3 regions of the Paenibacillus cisolokensis genome follow, and region 2 is predicted to be linked to each of the others. Evidence: riboswitches for the same ligand, from Rfam matches in the RefSeq annotation. Region 2 holds a riboswitch; each other region holds the start of a gene.
What was found. A riboswitch is a leader RNA that binds a small molecule or an ion and turns the genes downstream of it on or off. The one in region 2 is predicted to bind cyclic di-AMP.

Region 1: it holds a riboswitch for cyclic di-AMP, as region 2 does, so the genes downstream of both, ABEV74_RS04515 (KamA family radical SAM protein) here and ABEV74_RS13280 (Na-translocating system protein MpsC family protein) in region 2, are expected to answer to the same signal.
Region 3: it holds a riboswitch for cyclic di-AMP, as region 2 does, so the genes downstream of both, ABEV74_RS14035 (resuscitation-promoting factor) here and ABEV74_RS13280 (Na-translocating system protein MpsC family protein) in region 2, are expected to answer to the same signal.

The regions. Positions count from the first base shown of each region.
Region 1 covers NZ_JBCNFP010000023.1:51,749-59,256, reverse strand. Annotated here, with positions in the region: gene ABEV74_RS04535 (FtsX-like permease family protein) at 1-1,180, opposite strand, end outside; gene ABEV74_RS04530 (ABC transporter ATP-binding protein) at 1,155-1,919, opposite strand; gene ABEV74_RS04525 (hypothetical protein) at 2,513-2,683, shown strand; gene ABEV74_RS04520 (J domain-containing protein) at 3,488-4,465, opposite strand; cyclic di-AMP (ydaO/yuaA leader) riboswitch at 4,663-4,809, shown strand; gene ABEV74_RS04515 (KamA family radical SAM protein) at 4,927-6,129, shown strand; gene ABEV74_RS04510 (GntR family transcriptional regulator) at 6,387-7,091, shown strand; gene uxuA (mannonate dehydratase) at 7,113-7,508, shown strand, end outside.
Region 2 covers NZ_JBCNFP010000075.1:57,067-64,574, reverse strand. Annotated here, with positions in the region: gene ABEV74_RS13300 (aldo/keto reductase) at 1-500, opposite strand, end outside; gene ABEV74_RS13295 (DUF72 domain-containing protein) at 619-1,461, opposite strand; gene ABEV74_RS13290 (MarR family winged helix-turn-helix transcriptional regulator) at 1,605-2,060, shown strand; gene ABEV74_RS13285 (YitT family protein) at 2,153-3,019, shown strand; gene ABEV74_RS13280 (Na-translocating system protein MpsC family protein) at 3,035-3,391, opposite strand; cyclic di-AMP (ydaO/yuaA leader) riboswitch at 3,531-3,699, opposite strand; partial or broken gene ABEV74_RS13275 (glyoxalase superfamily protein) at 3,826-3,930, opposite strand; gene ABEV74_RS13270 (putative signal transducing protein) at 4,092-4,361, shown strand; gene ABEV74_RS13265 (DMT family transporter) at 4,466-4,786, opposite strand; gene ABEV74_RS13260 (DMT family transporter) at 4,854-5,201, opposite strand; gene ABEV74_RS13255 (TetR/AcrR family transcriptional regulator) at 5,209-5,799, opposite strand; gene ABEV74_RS13250 (glycosyltransferase family 2 protein) at 5,958-6,953, opposite strand; gene ABEV74_RS13245 (undecaprenyl-phosphate glucose phosphotransferase) at 6,943-7,508, opposite strand, start outside.
Region 3 covers NZ_JBCNFP010000079.1:19,768-27,275, forward strand. Annotated here, with positions in the region: gene yabG (sporulation peptidase YabG) at 1-84, opposite strand, end outside; gene rsmA (16S rRNA (adenine(1518)-N(6)/adenine(1519)-N(6))-dimethyltransferase RsmA) at 208-1,116, opposite strand; gene rnmV (ribonuclease M5) at 1,113-1,676, opposite strand; gene ABEV74_RS14035 (resuscitation-promoting factor) at 1,817-2,965, opposite strand; cyclic di-AMP (ydaO/yuaA leader) riboswitch at 3,201-3,399, opposite strand; gene ABEV74_RS14040 (TatD family hydrolase) at 3,580-4,368, opposite strand; gene ABEV74_RS14045 (HD domain-containing protein) at 4,376-5,692, opposite strand; gene ABEV74_RS14050 (AbrB/MazE/SpoVT family DNA-binding domain-containing protein) at 5,948-6,202, shown strand; gene rsmI (16S rRNA (cytidine(1402)-2'-O)-methyltransferase) at 6,353-7,234, opposite strand; gene ABEV74_RS14060 (tRNA1(Val) (adenine(37)-N6)-methyltransferase) at 7,281-7,508, opposite strand, start outside.

The sequences.
Region 1 (7,508 bases), on a different contig from region 2:
GCAGCGCTTCCCGTTCGCCGAGCGGCGCCCGCTCGCCCGTCAGCCGTTCGTAATCCGTCGCCGGAATGAGGGCGAAGCGCCGGACTTTCTCTTCGTCCAGTGCATATTTTTTGCGGATGACATACGGCTTGTAGGCGATGCCGGCTTCCGTCAGTTCGCGTTCGATCAGCGCCGTATGCCGCTCCTGCTCTTTATTTCCGGCGTAAGATTCGTATTTCATGGCGGCGGTCGATGCCGACACGAAACCCGACAAGAACGATTTCAGGCCGACCAGCGTGCCGATGGCGCAGAAGGCGACCGTCGAAATAATCGCGACCAGAAAAAACATGCGGGCATTGTCTTTCATCCGGTATGCCAGATCGGATAGTGTAATCATATTCGTCTTGCTGCGGTACAACGATTGCCTGTTCTTCAATTTGTAAATGATGTAGACGCTGAGCTGCGTGAACAGGAAGTAGGTGCCGACGCTTACGACAATGGCAACCGGCAGCAGCGCCATCATCACGACGACGCCCTTGACGACGAACGCGGCGATATATCCGGCTGCGAGCAGCGCGGCGGCAAGAATGGCCAGGCCGGCGGAAGCTTTCGGCTCCGGTTTCGGCTTGGCCGAACCTTTCAGCAGATCGATTAAGGTGCCGCTGCGCAGAATGACCGCCGTGAACAGCGAGATGAAAACGAACAGCAGCGCGAATGCCGCAAATGTAAACCACGCCGCCCTGACCGGCCAATAGAAGGCGAGAGGCTGTTCCAGCGCCAGAACGGAGGTGCCGAGCATCAGCATCCCTTTGGAGAGCAGCAGCCCGGTTCCGATGCCGGTAGTCGTCGAGGCCAGTCCGATCACGACATTTTCCAGAAAGACGAGCCGCCTCAATTGCAGGACCGACATTCCCAGCATCATGACGATGCCGAATTCCTTCTTGCGCGATTTCAAAAAGGCGCTCATCGAATACAAAATAAAGAAGAACGTAAAGATATAAATAATATACTGCGAAACGTCCATGCTCGTCTGCGCGCCTTTACCCCAATTGCCTTGCCCGGAAAAGTCGAGCTGCGGATGGAAGGCCAGCATCGAGTAGACGAAAAATATCATGACCGAAAATGCGCAGCTGAAAAAATAGGCGGCATACAGACGCATGTTGCGGAAGACGTTTTTAACCGCGAATTGCCGAAAATTCATCTTCCGTCCCCCCAATGGCGGACAATACGCCCATAATTTCCTGGAAAAACATTTGCCGGCTGCCCGACTTCCGCAGCTCCCGATAAAGCGCCCCGTCCTTGATAAAAATGACACGGTCGCAATAGCTGGCCGCTTGCGGGTCATGGGTAACCATCATCATCGTCGCTCCTTCTTCGCGGTTCAGCATCTGCAGCGTCTCCAGCACGTCCTTCGCCGCTTTCGAATCGAGGTTGCCCGTCGGCTCGTCGGCCAATATAAGCTTCGGATCGTGAATAATGGCCCGCGCGATCGCGGTGCGCTGACTTTGGCCACCCGATATTTCATAGGTCCGCTTGTTCAAGATATGGGCGATGCCGAGCTTCTCCGCAATCCGGTGCACTCTTGCGTCCTGCTCTTTGACACTGACGTTGTCGAGCGTCAGCGGGAATATAATATTTTCCTTGACCGTCAACGTTTGCAGCAGATTGAAGTCCTGAAAGACGAATCCGAGCTCCCGCCGCCGGAAGAGCGCGAGCTGCCGCTTGTTCATCCGGTTCGTCTCCTTCCCGTCGATGATCACTTGCCCGGAAGTGGGCTTGTCGATCGTGGAGACGACGTTCAGCAAGGTCGTTTTGCCGCTTCCCGACGGCCCCATAATGCCGACGAACTGTTCTTTCGGCACCGTCAGGCTCAAATTGGACAGCGCCTGATACGCGATTTTGCCTTCATAGACTTTGGATACGTTTCGTACTTCCAGCATGGTTCGATACACGCTCCTTCTAGCTTTCGGTTTATGGACCGTTTGCTTATAATGTACCTGTTCGGAAGGATACGAGCCATCGAACCGGCTTACAGAAACCTTTCAATTTTGCAAGGAACGTTAAACCGTTGTTTCGCTTGGAGGTAAGCCGTGTGGACTCGAAGAAAGGCGTATTCGCTCGAGGTTAGTCGTGTTCGCTCGAAGTAAGGCGTGTTCACTCGAAGTAAGCCGTGTTCGTTCGAAGTAAGCCGTGTACGTTCGAAGTAGCGGTGTTCGTTCGAAGTAAGCCGTGTACGTTCGAAGTAGCGGTGTTTGCTCGAAGTAGCCGTGTTCGTTCGAAGTAAGCTGTGTTCGTTCGAAGTAAGCCGTGTACGCTCGAAGTAAGGCGTGTTGGTCGAAGTAAGGCGTGTACGCTCGAGGTAAGCCGTGTTCGTTCGAGGTAAACTGTGTTCGCTCGAAGTAGCCGTGATCGCTCGAAGTAGCGGTGTTCGCTCGAAGTAGCCGTGTTCGCTCGAGGTAAACTGTATCACTCGAAATAAACCGCATTCGTTCGTAATAAATTCTATTCGGCGGTTAGGAGGTGTGGATGGAATATGAGGGAACTCGTGGGGGAATGCGAGGTCTGCCGCAAAGAAATTTACTGCGAGGACGGATTTCTGAACGGCAGACTCGATGAAGGCGGACGGCTCACATGCTTTGCATGCGCGGAAGCGCCAGCCGCACCGGACGCGCCGGACGCGCCGGACGACCCGAACGTACGGTGAGCCGAACGCGCCGAACATACCGGACACATCGGACGACCCGAACGTACGGTGAGCCGAACGCGCCGAACATACCGGACACATCGGATGATCCGAACGCACAGACGCACCAGGCGCACCGGCCGCATCGAACGCACGGGACGCACCGGACGACCCGAACGTACAGTGAGCCGAAACAAAGTGGTTGTCCCTAATGTTCATGGTCCGTTTGTCAGCATAGTGTGCGAGGGAGTATTCGTGAAGTTTCTCCGGCTCAAAACCAATACTGCAAAAGTGCAGCTTTTTCCCCCTATTGACAGCTCGGACGCTTAAATTCCTGCGATAATACAGTATTTTTGGTCTCCAAGCGACATGTAAGGCGGAAGTGATCAAAAAATCCTGCACTTTCGCAGTAATTTGAGCCAAAGACATCTGTCAGGGGCAAAAATCCTGCACTTTTGCAGTATTCACCGCTCTTCGGCTGTTACCGGCGGCCCCTGCCCCGTCGGAATGGGGGCGCTCGGCTATCGCCAGTGACATCGGTCTGCTGGCATAGCCATCTTAGGCTACCACCGGTGACATCGCGGCCCGCTGGCATAGCTATCCTTGGCTATCGCCGGTAACATCAGCCCGCTGGCATAGCCATCTTGGGCTACCACCGGTGACATCGCGGCCCGCTGGAGCGGCCCAACAGCAACATTGTCGCGGCGGCCACTCTTCCGCCTCAATGTCCGGTGGCGGACAAGACAGACCGCTATAAGACAAAAAAAGAAGGGGCGATCCCTAGGTCATTCAAGACCTTTTGAGACAGCCCCTGTGGAAATTCAATTATGACGACGTACCTTCTGGCTTCGTACCTTCTGGCTTCGTACCTTCTGGCTTCGTACCTTCCGGCTTCGCACCTTCCAGCATGCGCTGAATAAAGAGCAGCGCCTTGTCCGGATGCTTGGCGTCGGCGCGAATGGCGGCTATCATCTCTTTGGAGACGACCGGTATACTTTTGACGAGCGGACTGCCGCTAATATCGATGCCGTAAATATGATCGGTGGTGTCTTCCGAGGAGCGCGTTTTGAGCGCCGCCGCTTCCGAAGGGAGCAGCGGTTTCAACGTTTGCTCGTAGGCTTCGTCCAAAGGCTGGAACAGCTGCTGCCTCGCCAGCTTGGTGAAACTGTTCCGGTCGAGAATATAAACGTCGCTTTTTTCCGTCATCAGCATGACAACCGCCTTCTGCGTCGCGGCGATGTCGAACTCGTTTTTCGGATCGGACGGATCGTAGGTAATCTGCGCGCCGATCCGCTTCCATTCCGGAAAGAAGGAGAGCAGGGCCGCTTCCAGTTCCTCCGTATCCTGATTCTGATTGTTCAAGTAAAAATCCCCGTGAAACATGACCGATACGTCGATCGGCGGCTTCTTCGCTTCTTCCGCTTTTTGCGCCTGCCGCTCCAGGTAGCTGTTGACCGCAAATCCGATCAGAATGACGGCGACCAAAGCCCCGAGCAGGTGGAACTTGTAGTAATGGAAGAAATGGTCCAATTTTTCCGCCGTGCCGGCCATCTTTTTATATTTTCCATATTGAGATTGTTTGAATTGCTCCTGCGCTTTCCGTTCGTCATATTCGATAATGAACTTGTAAGCCCGGTTAACTGCTTCGAAATCGACGGCGTTGCCGCCGGCCTCTTCATGGTCGCGGCGGGCTCCTTGGGCGCGCGCCTGCCGCATGAGCAGGTAGTAGCGTTTCTCCACTTCTTCCTTGGTCGCGTTTTCAGGCAGGCCGAGAGTAGCGTACGCTTGCTTCAGGTCCTCCAATGCTGTCACCTCTTTGTTAAAACTGTCCGGATCTACGTATCCATGAATCCGTTTTCGCCCCGCAACAGGGCGTGTTCTTGGCTGTCATTCGGCGGTGCAAATCTAACTACTAACATTCTATACTCTCTATTACGGCGATACAAGCGAACGGATTCGCAACTGATTTGAGTTTGACAATTCTGAATTATTCAAATATTATAAGTAATAAGCTTAATTTCCGGTTATGGACCGGAAAGCGGGGGAACCAAGTCTTCCGGGGCGAATCGTGCCGCTTCATGCGGCCGTAGGGAACCATCTATCCCGAGCCCGTCAGCTAACCTCGTCAGCTTTGGATGGGTCGAATAATGTATTGGTGCGTATTTGACCCTTTACAGGGTCTTTTTGTTTGAGGAGACCCGTACACACATGCTGTGTAAGGGTCTTTTTTCATTCAAATGAAACAAGAGGAGGGAGAACGAACGATGGCTCAACCGAAGTATATTACCGACATCGATAAATTGACGAACATCCCGGCGGAAGAAAGAGCGAAACTGAAGCGCATTACGGACAAATTTGTTTTTCGGGTCAACGATTACTATCTGGGTCTGATCGACTGGAACGATCCTCACGATCCGATTCGCAAACTTGTCATTCCGAATGAAGGGGAACTGCTGGAATACGGCCGCTGGGATGCGTCAGACGAGGACACCAACTATGTCGTCCCGGGGTGTCAGCACAAGTACAAAACGACCGCGCTGCTCATCGTATCCGAAGTATGCGGCGCTTACTGCCGGTACTGCTTCCGCAAACGGCTGTTCCGCAACGACGTGAAGGAGGCCGTCACCGACGTCGAACCGGGCCTCGCCTATATTTCCGCCCATCCGGAAATCAACAATGTCCTGTTGACCGGGGGAGACAGCCTGATTCTGGGAACGCCGAAGCTGCGGTCGATATTGTTGCGGCTGCGCGATATCGATCATGTGAAAATCATACGGCTCGGCTCCAAAATTCCCGTGTTCAATCCGATGCGGATCTACGAGGACGAAGCGCTGCTCGCGACGATCCGGGAAGTGTCGAGTTCGGACAAAAGAGTGTATGTCATGACGCATGTCAACCATCCGCGCGAAATAACCGAGGAAGCGGTCCGGGCTTTTGCCGCCTTGCACGACGCAGGCGCAGTCGTCGTCAATCAGACGCCGATCCTGAAAGGGATCAACGACGATCCCGAGGTGCTGGGAGAGCTGCTGGATCGATTGTCCTGGGCCGGCGTAACGCCCTATTACTTTTTCGTGAACCGGCCTGTTGCCGGAAACCGCGATTTTGTTCTCCCTCTGGCCGAGGTATACAGCATCGTAGAGAAGGCGAAAGCGAGAACCTCCGGACTCGGCAAACGGGTGCGTCTGTCGATGAGTCATACATCGGGGAAAATCGAAATATTGGCTATCGAAGGAGGAAAGGCTTATTTGAAGTATCATCAATCGCGGGATAACCGTTACGGCCGTTTCATGGTTTTGGACTGTCCCGATGACGCGGCATGGTTCGACGATTTGCCCGGCAACGAAAAGTATTGGCGCAAACCGATTAAAAAAACGGATCGTGTCGTCTCCGTGAACGAATTGCCCGATATGCCGCTCAAAACGTTCAAAAGAGGTTCCGCATCGCGTCAATGGTATGCACGCCGATAAATTTATCGCCGCCATAATGCTTTGCTTATAATCGATGAGAGGCTCCTTCGGATCGGAAATCCGGGGGAGTTTTTATTTTTCGGTCATATAACGGGCGGCCGGAATGCCAAACGTTTTCGAAACCGAAAGGCAGCCAATTCTTGAGCGACGTTCGTTTTTGCGGTATGATATTCTTGTATACAAGAATGCAAGTGCTTGAAGCGCTTAAAAAGAAGAGGCTGGCTGGCAAAATACATCGCGCAGGAGGTGACAGATTCGTGCTGAAGCTTACGCCGCTGCCGCAGCGCCCCGTCCGCAAATCGCTGGGCGACCAGGTGTACGAGACGATTCGCGCCGGCATCGTTTCGCTGCAGCTTGAACCGGGAACGATGATTTACGAGAACGAAGTGGCCGAATTGCTGCAGGTCAGCCGCACACCCGTCCGGGAAGCGATCCGGCTGCTCGTGAGCGAGCGGCTGCTGGATGTGCTGCCGCAGCGGGGAACGAGGATCGCGCCTATATCGCAGCGCAAGGTGGAAGAAGCGAAATTCATCCGCGAGCATCTGGAGCTGGGCGCCTTTCGCCTCGTCGCGAAGCAGTGGCGTGACGGAGACCGCACGGCCGCGGAACGGGCGATTATGGACTTGTTCGACAGACAGCAGGAGGCGGCCGCCGCAGGCGATCCCGCTTTGTTCCTGCAGCTTGACGAAGATTTTCATCGCGTCGTGCTGGAGATGACGGACAATGCGACGCTGCTTCAGGTCATCAACCAGATGCGCGCGCACCTGAACCGCATCCGGTTTCTCGCCATGCGGGAATACCATTACATGGAGCAGACGCTGGAGGAGCACCGCGGCTTGCTGGCCGCCATGCAGGCGGGGGATGAGGAGCTGACCGCATCGAGGCTGAAGCGGCATATCGGGAAGCTGGACCGTGAACTGCCGGAGCTGCGGGCGAAGTATCCGCAGTATTTTGTCGATTGAATCGAGGGGAGATGTGGACGAATGCGCATGGTGTTTCGTTGGTACGGGGAAGGGAACGATACCGTTACGCTGAAGCAAATCAGGCAAATTCCCGGCGTCGAGGGCGTCGTTTGGGCGCTGCATGACGTGCCGGCCGGTGAAGAGTGGCCCATGGACAAAATATTGGAAGTCAAACGGCAGGTAGATCCGTACGGGCTGCATCTGGAAGTGGTTGAAAGCGTTAACGTTCATGAAGATATCAAGCTCGGACTGCCGACGCGCGACCGGTACATCGAAAATTACCAGAGGACGATCGAGAAACTGGCGACCGTCGGCGTCAAGACGATTTGCTACAATTTTATGCCGGTGTTCGACTGGACCCGGACTGAGCTGTTCAAGGAAATGGAGGACGGCTCGACGGCGCTCTTTTTCGAAAAG
Region 2 (7,508 bases):
TCGACCTGGTTGACCATCGGCTTGATATTGCAGCTGCCCATCAGCTCTTCCAGGTGGTGAACCTTGAAGTTGCTGACGCCGATCGCCCGCACTTTCCCGTCATTGTAGAGCGTCTCGAGGGCGCGGTACGTCTCCTTGAATTTATCCTTGCCCGGCCAGTGAACCAGATACAGGTCGATGACGTCCAGGCCGAGAAGCTCGCGGCTCTTGTCGAACGCGCGCAGCGTCGAATCGTATCCCTGATCATCGTTCCACACTTTGGTCGTAATGAACAGCTCGTTCCGGTTCACGCCGCTCTCGGCAATAGCCCGGCCTACGCTCTCTTCGTTTTTGTATATCGCCGCGGTATCAATTGCCCGGTAACCGTTACGGATCGCAGCCGTAACCGCATCGACTGTCTCCTGCCCATTTTGCGTCTTCCATACGCCAAGGCCGAGCCAAGGCATACGCACGCCATTATGTAGTACGGTCGCTTCAGCTATCGAAGTTGGGAATGGCATCGATAAAATCCCTCCTGCTTGATCAAAATGGTATTTCAAAAAAATGACTACTTTTACATCTTACCACCATAACCGGTCAATAAAAAGTCCGCAGCCGATATCCGGTCCGCCGTTTTCGTCAGAACAGGCTCAGCTGGCCTGAAGGCTCCGGCGGTTCAAGGCCGAGCAAACGGGACATTTCACGCGCATTATCGGCCGCGTCGCCTCCGGAATTATTGTTGAACAGGACGCAAATTTGTTGCGATTGCCGCTCGAGCCGGCGAAGCCGTTCCGCCCATTCGGCCAGTTCCTCCGTGCGGTAGCGGTACAAATAGCGCACCTCCCGCCAGTCCGGCCTTCCGCCGGACCGCCAGCCGGCCGCATTGCGGCCGTGAAAACGGACGATCGTCAGGGCCGGGTCGGTCGCTTCTTCCACAATCGGCACCGAGCCTTCCCCCGCCTGCGGTTCGTCGCAAACGCTATGGATCCACCCTTCTTCGCGCATAAACGCAAGCGTACGCTCCCGCATCTGCGGCGCGAACCAGCTTTGATGCCGAAATTCGAGCGCGCACGGAACATCTCCCATTCTCGCCTTCGCCGCCCGCAGCAGGCCGACATGTTCGCGGGTGCAATCGAACCACGGCGGATATTGAAACAGCACCGCTAGCAGTTTTCCCGCCTCGCGCATCGGCGCAAGCGATTCCAGGAATGCCCCGTACATGGCGTCGTCTCCCTCGAAAGGCACACCGCCGCGGGCGTGCCCGGTCATCCCCTGGTAAGCTTTGACGACAAACCGGAAATCCGGCGGCGTCTCGGCCGTCCACTTCTCCATATTGCGAACCGGCTGCACCGCATAGAACGAGCTGTCCACCTCCACCGTCCGGAAAACGCGGCTGTACGCCGCAAGCTTGTGCCGCGCCGATTCCTTGTCGGGGTACAGCGTCGGATGATCCCCCCATCCTGTCAAGCCGATTAAAATCACGTCAAATCCTCCGCATGCCATTTTCTATCCATTGTATCGATCGGATCCCTTCCTTGACAAGCGCTGTCTCTCCTTTTTATAATTAGGTTGCCTAATAAATTGGTTCGGAAATGTTTTAGCACCGAAATAAAGGGGGGGTACATATGAGCGACAGCAAAATCGGCAACAAAATCGTGAAGCAGCTGCTGCAGTCGTTGACGCAATTTAACCGCACGCAGTGGCACCGTTCGCTCCCCGGCTTCAAGCCCAGCGAAATTATGCTGATTCTGGCGATCGGCGAAGGGGCAGAGCATGGAGGACCCGGGTTGAAAGTATCCGAGATCAGCCATATGCTGCGGGTCACTTCGCCGACCGTTACCCAGCTGCTGAAGGAGCTCGAAAGCAAGCGTCTCATCGAACGCTCATCCGACCCGGCCGACAGAAGGGTTGTCCGCATTCGGTTGACGAAGGAAGGCATGCAGATTGCGAATAAAGCGAAACGCAAGCTTCTCCATTCGCTCGAAGGGCTTGTCGAATTTTTAGGAGAGGAGGATAGCAGACGGTTGGCGCAGCTTCTTGACAAAGCGTTTCTCTATTTTGACAAAGGACAGGATCAGTAAGCCAGATAGTCGGCAAAGAAGCAAAGCGAACCTGCACGATTGTATGTAACGGGGTCGCATGACCGGAAATCAAGAAAGAAGGAGGAAATCGGATGGCCAGAACGCACAAGAAATTAACCTTTACCGATTATGTTTTAAAATTCGTGTTCATAACGCTCGGCGCAGTCTTGATGGCGGTAGCGCTGGAGTTGTTCCTCGTTCCGAATCATATTATTGACGGGGGCATCGCCGGGGTATCGATCATCTTGTCCAAGCTGACGGACCTGCCGCTGGGCGTATATTTGTTCTTTATCAACCTGCCGTTTTTGCTCCTCGGTTTCAAGCAAATCGGGCGGACGTTCGCATTCTCCACGTTGTACGGCATCGGCATCATGTCGCTGACGACCGTGCTGCTTCACCATACGGAGCCGTTCACCGAGGATCATCTGCTGGCCGTCTTGTTCGGCGGGGTCATTCTCGGCGTCGGCGTCGGATTGACGATCCGGTTCGGCGGTTCGCTCGACGGAGCCGAAATCGTGGCGATTCTGATGGCCAAGAAAACCCGGATGCCGGTCGGTCAGCTGATCATGATCATTAACGTCGTTATTTTCATTATTGCCGGGTTCGTGTTCGGATGGGATTCGGCGATGTATTCGATCTTTACTTACTATATCGCGTTCAAATTGATCGATATCGTCGTCGAAGGATTGAACGAGTCCAAGTCGGTTACCATAATTTCAAGCGAATACGAGGAAATTTCTCAGGCGATCATCGACCGCCTCGGCCGCAGCACCACATTCATACAAGCAAGAGGGGGATACAGCAAAGAAGATACGCAAATGATCTATTGCGTCGTTACCCGCCTCGAAGTGGCCAAGCTGAAAGCGATCGTGCAGGATATCGACAGCAAGGCCTTCATCGCTATCGAGCATGTCGCCGACGTTATGGGCGGCAACTTCCAGAAAAGCGCGATCCACTGAGGCAGCCGCCGGTTCTCAATCGCTGATCAGCGCGCTTTCCAGATCGCGGTCAAAATGCACCAGCTCCATCATGCCGCCCGTATCGATGGCGATATCCGATTGGATGGATGTTACGGTGCATCCGGTCAGTTCCTCAAGCTGCTCTTTCAGCCGGAGCTGGAACGGATAGCGCACCGTCCCGTCCCGCCGCGAGCATGAAGTTGCCGTCTCGCCGACGGCCAGCGCCCTGCTCGCGGCAGGTCTGTGATCGGCAATGATGACTAGATGATTGCGGATAATACGGGCGTCGACGCCTTCCGGCACAAAGCCCGACCGTTCCCGTATGCAGCGACGGTACAACTCTTCGATTCTGGCGCTCAGTCTGTCCAGCATCTTCAACTCCTCCTTCTGTTCGGCATTCGGCACGATATCCCCCTTGTCCGTACGACGACAAAAAACCCGAGGCAGAGAAACTCTGCGCACGGGCTTATCGTCAATCGGCAAATGAGCCGGTCGCTACTAAGCGCGATCGCGGTTCTCTCAATCGGCTTACGAGGTTAGCTGTCGGATTCGGGCTTGAGAGTGCCCTACCTTCCGCGCTGCGCGCAGGAAGGATTCACCCCGGGAAACCGCCGCGGCGACGCGGACGGATTCGATGGTTCCCCCGTTTCCCTGTTCAGGGAATTCAGCATATGCAGTTGTATGAAAATTCAGAAAAGTAAGGGTGCCCCTGATTATAACCGATTTCATCGAAAATATCAAATCGGCGGACACCAACCGCATAATCCATTATATGCCGAAACGACAGCAAACGTGACAAACAAGCATTAACCTGCCTTTTCCAACCGCTCGTAAAATATAATCCGGTTGCCGGAAGGATCGATAACCGTCACTTCCCGCGAATGCCAGGGCGCAGTTTCGATCCCGGGACGCGCATAGCGCCAAAACGTTCTTTATTTTCACGATGCTTTAGGAGAGTCGAACGAGCTGACCGGTAACTTTCCTGTCATGTTTTCCGGGGCAAGCCGAATAGAATGTGGCGAGAGCAAAAACAGTCCGTTATCCATTCTGTTCAAGGTGGTGTAGGGTTCGCATGCTCGTATTGTGGATTATTGTAGCCGTTGTCGTCATCGGCCTGATCGTCTGGCTTATCGCCAGAACAAGCGGAGGTTGGGTATCCATTCGCACCGAGACAGGCGCAAGGACCGAGAAGCTGTACAGCCTGCAGGCTCACCTGAAAGAAAGCGGCATCAAAACCCGGATTTCCGGCGAAGGGCAGCAACTGATGCAGCTCCATGTTCCGAAGAAATCGGCGGAACAGGCCAAATCGCTGATTGAAGAGTTCGAAGCGCAGTTGAAATAATGTACGCCTCCGCCATCGCCTCATTCAAGCGTCCCGCCGGATGCCGGCGGGACGCTGCTCTCTTTATGCAATGCGGGCAAAGTCGCCCCTTCTCGTCGATCAGCTTAATCGGCTCCTACCATCCTGAGCCCGATGACGCCTCCTATAATCATGGCGATAAACAGCACCTTGCGCCAATCCTTCGACTCCTTGAACAGCACCATACCGAGCAGCACGCTGCCGGCGGCGCCAATGCCGGTCCATACGCCATATGCCGTACTGATCGGAATGTCGACCATCGCCTTGGACAGCAGAGAGAAGCTGAGCCCGCCGAAAATGATCGTGCCGACCGTCCCCTTCCATTTGGTAAACCCGTCGGACAGCTTCAAGAACGTCACCATCCCGACTTCCCCCAAACCGGATAAAAATAAAATGAACCAAGCCATAACGCCACCCCCTTGTTCGTAAAATCAATGTACGCCCTCGTACGGCCAGAAACCGTCCACGCCTCCGTCACCCTTGCTCGTGTCCCGCCTCGGCTTTGTCGCCGGAGATCATCTTCAGTCCGACAATGCCGCCGATGAGCAGCGCGATGAAGAATAGTTTGGGCCAATCCGCCGACTCTTGCATAAAGAGGATGCCGACCAGCACCGTACCCGCCGTGCCGATGCCGGTAAAAACGGCATAAGCCGTACCGATTTCAATCCTCTTGAGCGATTTTGCAAACAGCACAAAGCTTGCAACCAGCCCGATAACCGTCAACACGCCGGGCACAGGCCGGGTGAAGCCTTCGGACAGTTTGAGCCCGAATGCCCAGACCACTTCCATCAGACCGGCCAGCAGCAAATAGATCCATGCCATCGAATCGTCACTCCTTCGTCCATATTTGCCATAGCCAGCTCCAGGCGATTTCCTGCCGCTCCCGATACAGGCGGGAATCGTACAACTCGTGTTCGACGAGCATGCCGTCGGTTAAAGCAAAAAACAGCGCCAGCATCCGCCCGGTATCCTGCCTGACCAGCACATTCTCGTCCATCCCCTTCTCCAGTATGTCGGCAAGATAACGGACAAGCTCGGCCTCATGCGCCAGAAACAGCCGATGCAGTTGCTCCTTCAGATGCTTCGGCGGCACCATCATCGTCCGTTTCAGAAACGCCTGGCCGCTCGAAATATGGTCCAGATCGGTAAAAAAGTCAAAAACAGCGCGCAGTTGCTCCTTGATCGGCCGATTCGACACCCGTTCCACCAAAGCCTTATAATTCGCCAGCTCTTCCTGGATGACATCGTTCAGCAGCTCCAGGAAAAGCTGTTCCTTGGAATTGAAATGGGCATAAATCGACGGCGTCCGGATGCCGACCTGCTTGGCGATAGCGGACAGCGAAGCGCCTTCATACCCCGATTCCAGAAATGCCGTCAACGCCGCCTGCTTGAGACGATGAGCCGTCTGTCCGTCATTCACGTTTACGCCTCCTTGGTTCGTATTGCAACCTAACGAACGTTAGTTAGTTTTGGTTTTGATTGTAGCGGGTGACGGTGGAAAAGTCAAACGTGTATGGGGAGATAGAAAAAAGCCGCCGATTCGGCGGCTTGATTATAATGGCGCTTACGAACATATCATTAGCTTCCCATCGTTGACCGTTCCGGCTCGGATACCGATTGAGCTTGCCGTGTGGAAGGTTGCGACGATTCCACGGTCCGGTCGGGCAAGCCGAACATGTGCTTGACGAAAGACGGCAGCTTGCGATGGGATTGCCCGAGCCGGAAGCCGATCAGCTTCGCGGCCGACTCCAGCAGCAATCCCGGAAGCAGCCCCCATCGGCGCTCTTCCCGAATCGCCTCCAGTTGCCGCCGGACAAGCCGTGAACCTTCCTTGCCGACCTTCGCATATGGCAAAATCCAGTCCTGCTCGCGCATCGAGACGCCGTTGTCGTAGAAGCGGCGAAGCTGCTGCAGCGCGGTATAGTCGTGCGAATGCACCACCTCCGCTTTCGCGGCGTAGACGATCGCGTACCCATGCAAGATACAGCGCGCAGCCATGAACAGATCCTCGTTAAACATGACCGGTTCCGGGAACCGGCCCATCTCCTCGAAGACATCCTTTCTTATCGCGGAGCAGACGTTCGAGCAGAAGAACGTTTTCAGCCCGAGGCGCGGAATATCCGCTTTCGTCTTCCTTGCCGGTTCCGGCGGGTAGTTGAACGTCCGGCTCGTCCGTTCCAGCAAGCCCGCATCGGCACGGGGAAGCTGGCGGGCATAGGCATACGCGACAAGCGGGTCTCGCAGCGGCGCCGTCAACTCTTCGATGAGCCGTTCGTTATGGGGCAGCGCGTCCTGCGTCATGAACATCAGCACATCGCCGGAAGCGGCCGCTGCGGCTCGGTTGCGCGTCCCGCCATGATTGAACTCGCGGCGCGGAATGTCCAGCACAATCGCGCCTGCATGACGCGCACGAGCGGCCGTACCGTCCTCAGAAGCGGAATCCGCGACAATAATTTCATGCGGCGGCACTGTCTGTCCGTTCAGTCTGGTGATCAGTTCGGTTAACTCGGTGCCAGCATTCAGCGTCGGAATAATGACCGAAACGCGGACCGGTTCGCTGCGGTCAGTACGCATTTTTGTTAACCAAACCGTTCACAACGGTTTTCACAATAATTTTGAGATCGAACAGAAAACTCCAGTTCTCGATATAGAACAGATCGTGCCGGATCCGGTCATGGATGGAGGTATCCCCCCGCAGCCCGTTCGTTTGCGCCCAGCCCGTAATGCCCGGGCGAATGTGGTGTTTCACCATATATTTCGGAATCTCCTCTTTGAACTGATCGACGAAATACGGCCGCTCCGGCCGCGGGCCGACGACGCTCATATGGCCGAGCAGCACATTGAAAAACTGCGGCAGCTCGTCGAGGCTTGTCCGTCTGAGGAAGGCCCCGAACTTCGTGCGCCGCGGATCGTTCTCGACCGTCCATTGCGTGTCCGACACTTCGGCGGGAGAGACGTGCATCGTCCGAAACTTGTACATGTTAAACGTACGACGGTTCAGCCCCATCCGCTCCTGCTTGAAAATGACCGGCCCGGGCGATGTCAGCTTGATACCGGCGACAATGAGCAGCATCACAGGAGACGTTACGATAATCGCCATAATTGAAAACACAATATCGAAGGTTCGCT
Region 3 (7,508 bases), on a different contig from region 2:
CTCCTCGATCGGTTCGATGGATTCAACACGGAACAGCACGTCACCGCCGTACGATTTACGGACGACCAGGTCCCCTTGGTTCATGGGCCATCACCTCTTCGTCTATCCTATGGGCGGACAGAAGCAAAGGTGACTGCGGAACGCCGGCAAGGCAATCCGGCATTGGTTCGGACGGCAGCGGCACCCGGGACGATCGTCATCCACCCGTTACCGGTTGACTCCCGCCTTATAGCATACGTTGCAGACTGCGGCGAACTCCTCCAGCGTTAATGTCTCTCCTCTGCGCGACGGATCGATGCCGGCTTCCGCAATCAGCCGCACAACCTCTTCCCGCCGGTCCTTGCCCGCCCACGCGGCCAAATTGTTGGCCAGCGTTTTGCGCCGCTGGGCAAAAGCGGCCTGCACAACGCGAAAAAAGTACGCTTCGTCGGCGGTCTCCACCGGGGGCCGATCCCGCAGCGTCAGCTTGATTACGCTGGAATCGACGTTAGGCTGGGGAATAAATACGGTATGCGGCACCGTACATACAAGCTCCGGCCTGGTGTAATATTGTACGGCGACGCTCAGACTCCCGTAAGCCTTGCTGCCGGGAACAGCCGCCATCCGCTCCGCGACTTCCTTCTGAATCATCACGACGATATGATCAAGCGGCAGCCGTTCTTCCAGCAGCTTCATCAAGATCGGAGTCGTAATATAATAAGGCAAATTGGCGACCACACTGATGCCGGTCATCCCGGTAAATTGCTCCTCCATCAATTGCCGCAAGTCAAGACGAAGCACGTCGCCGTGTATAATGCTTACATTCGGCTCTGCGCCAAGCACTTCCTGCAATATAGGCAACAGCCGGCTATCGATTTCCACCGCCGCCACTTTGCCGGCGCTGTGGGCAAGCCATTGCGTCAGCGCGCCGATGCCGGGACCGATCTCCAGAGCCCCTTTGGTCTTGTCCAACTCCGCCGCGTCGACAATTTTTCGCAAAATATTTTGATCGATCAGAAAGTTTTGGCCGAGACTTTTTTTGAAGGAAAAACCGTGCTTTGCAATAATATCGCGCGTCCGTTTCGGTGTGGCGACTTCTGCGGCCTGCCGCATATCGCCCGCCCGATCGTTTGTCATTTCGTCTCCTCCCGTCCTCGCTCCAGCTCTCTCAGCGCGTCATGAAATTCATCCCGCCCGATTCGGAAGCTGACGCAGCGCTTGTAGAACTGCTTGCCATTCGCATACCCGATCCCCAATATACGGCCCATCTGAAGACGTCTGGACGCCGCATCCGGATGAACGACCAGTCCCGCCTCGACCAAATCTTCCCAGTTTACGATATCGGACGGAACCGCATCGGCCGAAGCTTCCGTACGGACGTTGGCGAGCGCGCGGCATATCGCTTCGGGGGAGGCGTTTTCGACGCCGATATCTCCTTTATACAAGGCTTCCTCCTGCGGCAGGAAAGCATGCTTGCAGCCGGGCACGCGGCGGGACACGATGCGCCGTATCCGTTCGCCGGCATGATCGGGATCGGTAAAAATAATAACGCCTCTCCGCTCCTTCGCCAGCGCAATCCGGCGCAATACGTCTTCGCCGACGGCTGAGCCGTTCGTTTCGATCGTATCAGCTTCCACAGCGCGTTTCACGGCTGCCGTATCGTCCTTTCCTTCCACCACAATTATTTCTTGAATCATGCAACTTTTCGACTCCCTTATACGTCGTCATTAATGAGAGGACACATTCGGACATACATGCAAAAAGAAGAGGCTGCGCCTCTTCTTATCATGGCATATTTGCTGTACGATTACGATATGAATAAATCACGATGGTGCGATCAGTTTGAAGACGGTTTGTTCGGACCGAGCACATAGACGGTATAGCCGTGCTTGCGCCCGAATTTGGTGGCGTACGATTCGCTGTCGAAATAAACGTCGATTTTGTTTCCTTTAATCGCGCCGCCCGTATCTTCCGCGCGTCTGAGGCCGATCCCTTCGATGTATACCCACCAGCCCAGCGGAATGACATTCGGATCGACCGCAATCGTGCGGCCTTCCTGAACGCGCGTGCCGGAAGCGGTAATGCCGTATTCCGGATGGTTTTCGCTTTTGCCGGTAGATTCGACGCCGGCGGAGTAAGCGGTAAGCGTTACATTCTTCAGCGTTTTCTTAGGTTTGAACGTCAATCCGGCCTTCGATACGGCCGCCGTGCCGACCGATCCGGTATTACTGAGCAATGTGACTTTCGGCTCCGGGTTTTTCGTGCCGATTGCGACGACTTGGCTCACGCTCGGCTTCTGCACCGTTTTGGTCACGAGACGGTGCGACACGAGCATGCCGTTTTGGAATATTTTTTCGTATTTCCGGACGACGACTCCGTTCTTGCCGGTACGAACGACCTTCTGCTTCCCTTTCTCCAGGGTAGGGTCTTCTTTCCTGACGACCTGGTACGGAATTTCTTGCTCCTGCTTGGTTATATGTTTATCGATTCGAACGACGTGCACCTTCATGTTCGATTGCAGCTCGGTATCGAGAGAAGGGAACACTTTATCCTGCTCGCGAACTTCTATATTCATCTCCTGGATCAGAGACCCGACCGTTTTTTCAGTCGTAAATATGGTCGATTCCTTGCTGCCGTTCTTCAGTTTGACGGGAATGGCTTTTTCGATTTCAATCCGGTCGCCGTCTTTCACCGCTCCGTTGAGCGGCATGGACACCTTATCGTACGGTCCGATCGTGATGGACTGCTCCTCCAGCAGCTCCTGCAATACCCACTGCTTCGTCTTTACAACGGATTCCTGTCCATCCAGAACGACAGATACGCTTCGATTGGCCGATCCGTATAACAATACCAACAACATGAAAGCCATAGCGATTGAAATAATGACGCTGAGAAGAATCAAACGCAAGTTTTCATGCTTCCATCGCATTGCGAAAGACATGCTGGATGATCGTTTACCATGGGTGTTTTTCGAAAATACGCCCACTTCTTCGGTCCTCCTTCATAGCCCCGCCGCCTAAGTACATGCATGATACCTTGACGTGACTATTGTGTTGTCGCGTGACCAGGCACGCATTCCAGTCCTCCTCTCGTCACCTCCATGATTAACCCTATGTCGACGGTTTACACATTATTCAAAAAGAAAAAGAAGCCGTCGACAGAGGATCTGTTTCGTGGCTTCCCGGGTGCTGCCGTTAATCATGGAATGTGGATGCACGAGATTGATCTCTCTTGGAACGCTTGCGAGGTTAGCTGTCGGGTTCGGGCAAGAGAGTCGCCCTATCAACGGCGCCTTCATCCGCGGACTTCGGGCCGTTCAATTCACCCCAAAATAGTTTGGTACGCGATGACAATCGATGCCGATCGTCCCGCTGTTGGTTCCCCCGCTCTTCCTGCCGGAAGATTAAGCGAAAACAATATTTGTGAACTGGAAATCCAATACAACGCTTAAGCTCTGTGATAGATGATACTCTGTAGTCCACCACATTGTAAAGATGCGATTAAACACGATATTCATGATTTTTCAGGAAAAACATCGGAAATATCGGCGAATTCATCAAACAAATTCAGTTTTTTCGCCCTCTATCTGCTTTGATCTCTTTATCTGTTCGTTTTTCGTTCAAGCCGAAAACAGCGATTGGCATTTTCCATCGTAATTTTCATAATTTCTTCCACACTTTTTCCTGTTATTACCGCCGCCGCCTCGGCTACGTATTTCACATAAGCCGACTCGTTTCGCTTCCCTCGGAAAGGTTCGGGCGCCAGATATGGGGCATCGGTTTCAATCAATAACCGGTCAAGCGGCACCTTGGCCAGCACCTCTTTGGGCACTCTCGCGTTTTTGAACGTGACAGGCCCTCCGAAGGAAATATAAAAGCCCATGTCGAGGCATCGTTTGGCCGTTTCCCAGCTGCCGGAGAAGCAGTGCATGATGCCTCCCACTTCGCTTGCTTTCTCTTCCTGCAAAATGTTCACGACATCTTCATGCGCGTCCCGGTTATGAATGATGATCGGCTTGCCGATCCGGCGGGCAAGCGCAATCTGTTCGCGGAATACGCGATGCTGCACTTCTTTCGGCGATGTGTCCCAATGATAATCAAGCCCGATTTCGCCGACGGCCACCACCTTCGGATGCGCGCACAGTTCTTCGATCCACTGCAAATCATCAGGTTTCATGTCGATGCTGTCGACCGGATGCCAGCCGACGGCGGCATAAATAAAATCATATCGTTCCGCAAGCGCGATGGTGGTCGGAATGGTCTCCCGGTTAAAACCGATATTGACCAACCGTTCTACGCCGGCTTCTCTTGCCCGTTTAATGACATCTTCCCGATCCCCGTCGAAACGAGGGGAGTCCAAATGCGTATGGGTGTCGAACAATCCAGTCATGATGCGTTCAAATCTCCTTTTCGTTCGTCAATGAAAACCATTTTTTGATTTCAGGCGACAAGCGGTCGGCCGCTTCCCGCAGCAAATCTTCGGGATAATACAGGTGATAGCGGCCGCGCTGAATGCCCGTTATCGAATGGATGATGTCGGATTGCGACGATATTTCCGACAATTTTCCATGCTTGTCCACCAGCAGTATCGGCGGTTTGTCCCTTTTGCCGCCCGTATCCCCCGGACCCGGCCGGTATACGTCATACGGCAAATCGGACGGGTAATCGACCTCCAGATGATACTCGGGTTCAAGCCCCGCCGCTAAGAATTGCCGTTTCATTTCCGCCAGCATCGTTTCATTCGCTTCGTCAACAGTTATATATTTGTACAACTTGCGATTCAAAAACCGGCGGCACAAATCGGACAACAGCCAGTCCCGTTCGGCGGTCCACTCACTGAACGCCGTCTGGACGAGCGCTTCGTCCAAACGCAAATAGTCTTCGACGGTAAGTGTACCATTAATCAGCTTGAGCAGCGAACGGTTCATCCAGCCAAATCGGTACCCACCCCCATAAAGCTCTTTGGCTCTGCGAAAAATTTGTCTAAGAATAATTTCCGAGCTGCGGGTTACCGGGTGAAAATAAACTTGCCAGTACATTTGATACCGGCTCATCAAATAATCTTCCACGGCATGCATGCCGCTGTCCTTCACTACGATCCGGTCGCGGTAAGGGCGCAGAACGCGCAATATGCGATCCAGGTCGAAAGTCCCATAATTGACGCCGGTATAATACGCGTCCCGGAGCAAGTAGTCCATTCTGTCCGCATCCATTTGACTGGACACGAGGCTGACTACAATCGGGTGATGATAGGTTTTCCGAATTACGGAAGCGACCCGTTCCGGGAAATCGGCCGACACTTCTGACAGGACCCGGTGAATTTCGGTGTCGTCAAGCAAAATGCGGCAAGTCCACTCTTCGTGATCCATGTCGAACACTTGCTCGATGGAATGGGAGAACGGGCCGTGCCCGACATCATGCAGCAGAGCGGCACAAAGCGCGACGAGCTTCTCGCCGGTCGGCCAATCCGGGTAGCCGTTGCGCTCGAATTGCGATATGATTCTGCGCGTAATTTCATATACGCCGAGCGAATGCGAGAACCGGCTGTGCTCCGCGCCGTGGAATGTCAGATATGAAGTTCCGAGCTGCCGGATACGCCGAAGACGTTGGAATTCCCTGGTATTAATTAAATTCCAGATAAGCGAATCCTGTACATAAATGTACTTGTGAACCGGGTCTTTAAATACTTTTTCTTCTGCCAGAGCATGCTGCATGGGTTAACACCCCTTCCCGCGTTTTTCGACATTATTTGTCGACTTATACTGTCGAATTATGTCGTTTATGAAAGTATTTTTGTCGAGAATTTCTGTATTTTACTCTTCATTTCCCATTCCAAAAGTCTTGAAAATCCCGTTATTTCAAGGAAAAAACCATGTTGACTATTTTGGGAATGGTTGGTATTATAGTGTTTAGAAAAAAGTAAAACTATGTCGAAAACTGACGAATTAGTGGAGAGGGGACACGATAGAATGATGAAATCAACAGGAATTGTCCGCAAAGTCGACGAGCTCGGACGCGTCGTCATCCCGATCGAACTGCGTCGTACGCTTGGCATCGGCGAAAAGGACGCCCTTGAAATTTACGTAGACGGCGAACGCATTATGCTGAAGAAATATGAGCCCGCATGCATATTCTGCGGCAATGCTGAAAATGTAACCTATTTCAAAGGAAAAATAGTCTGCAATATTTGCTTGTCGGAAATGCCTTCTCCTGTGACAAAATAAGAATTATAGGTTATAATACAAGTAATTGCACTTGTTAATTCTAACCTTTTTATACTCCTTAACGCCTTCCTGCGCTAGAACCCGGCCAGGAAGGTCTTTTTTTTGCCGCCGTGCGGACGCCGAACGGCGCGACCGGCGGCGGTTTCCGCCCTAACGCTTCATTACGGCGTTATAGACGTCGCGCCTCGACATGCCGCGATCGGCGGCCGTCCGCTTGATCGCTTCCTTCCGGTCCCCCGTCTCATGCTCATAGCGGGCAACGTGATCGGCCAGGCTGAGCCCGTCCCACCACATTTCTTTCGCCACCCCTTCGATACCGCCGTTCGCCGCAAGATCGATAACGAGACAATACTCTCCCATAGGCGGATGCAGCTCGATCCATTCCAAGCAATCCGACACCGTTCCGCGAACCGCTTCCTCGTACCGTTTCGTCAATTCCCGAACCATCGCGATCGGGCGGTCTCCCCAGACGTCAAGCATCGCTTGCAGCGTCTTCTTCAGACGGTGGGGCGACTCATAAACGAGAAGCGTGCCGCACGCGCTGCCGATCCACGCTTCGAGCCAATCCTTCAGCTCTTTGCGCTCCCGAGGGGGAAATCCCGCAAAGGTGAACCGGTCCGTCGGCAACCCGGATATGATAAGCGCAGACAATGCCGCATTGGCTCCGGGAACCGGAACGACGGGGATATCCCGGTCAATCGCTTCCCGGACAAGATCGGCTCCCGGATCGGATACGGCAGGAAGGCCGGCATCGCTGACGAGCGCTACATGAAGGCCCGTTTCGAGCAGCCGCAGCAGTTCGGCTCCGCTTGCTGTTTTATTATGTTCGTGATAACTGACCAGCCTTGTCCCGATATCGAAATGAGTCAGCAGCTTTCGGGTTTGGCGAGTGTCTTCCGCGGCAATGAGATCGACCTCCTTAAGCGTTCGAATCGCCCGGAACGTCATATCCTCCAAATTGCCGATCGGCGTTCCCACCAAATAAAGCGTACCTTTTCCGGCCTGTTCGCCAAAACTTTTCTGTATTTTCACGTCTCCCGTGTCCTTCCGTTATCCAAATCAAAACGTGTTTCTTCTATTATATAGCAGTTGGGTTTCGTTCTTCTACAAACAGCGGAGGCAGCAGCTTCAGATCCGGGCGGCCGTCACGGAGCGCCTCAATCAACACCATCGTCGCTTCGGCCTTTGTATGGTGATGGACGAATCGTACACGCTTCGGTTCGAGCTTCCAGCGCCGAAGCGAGTCCATGATGTCCAGAAATCGGGACGGACGATGGATCATCGTCACTTTGCCCCCCGGTTTTAC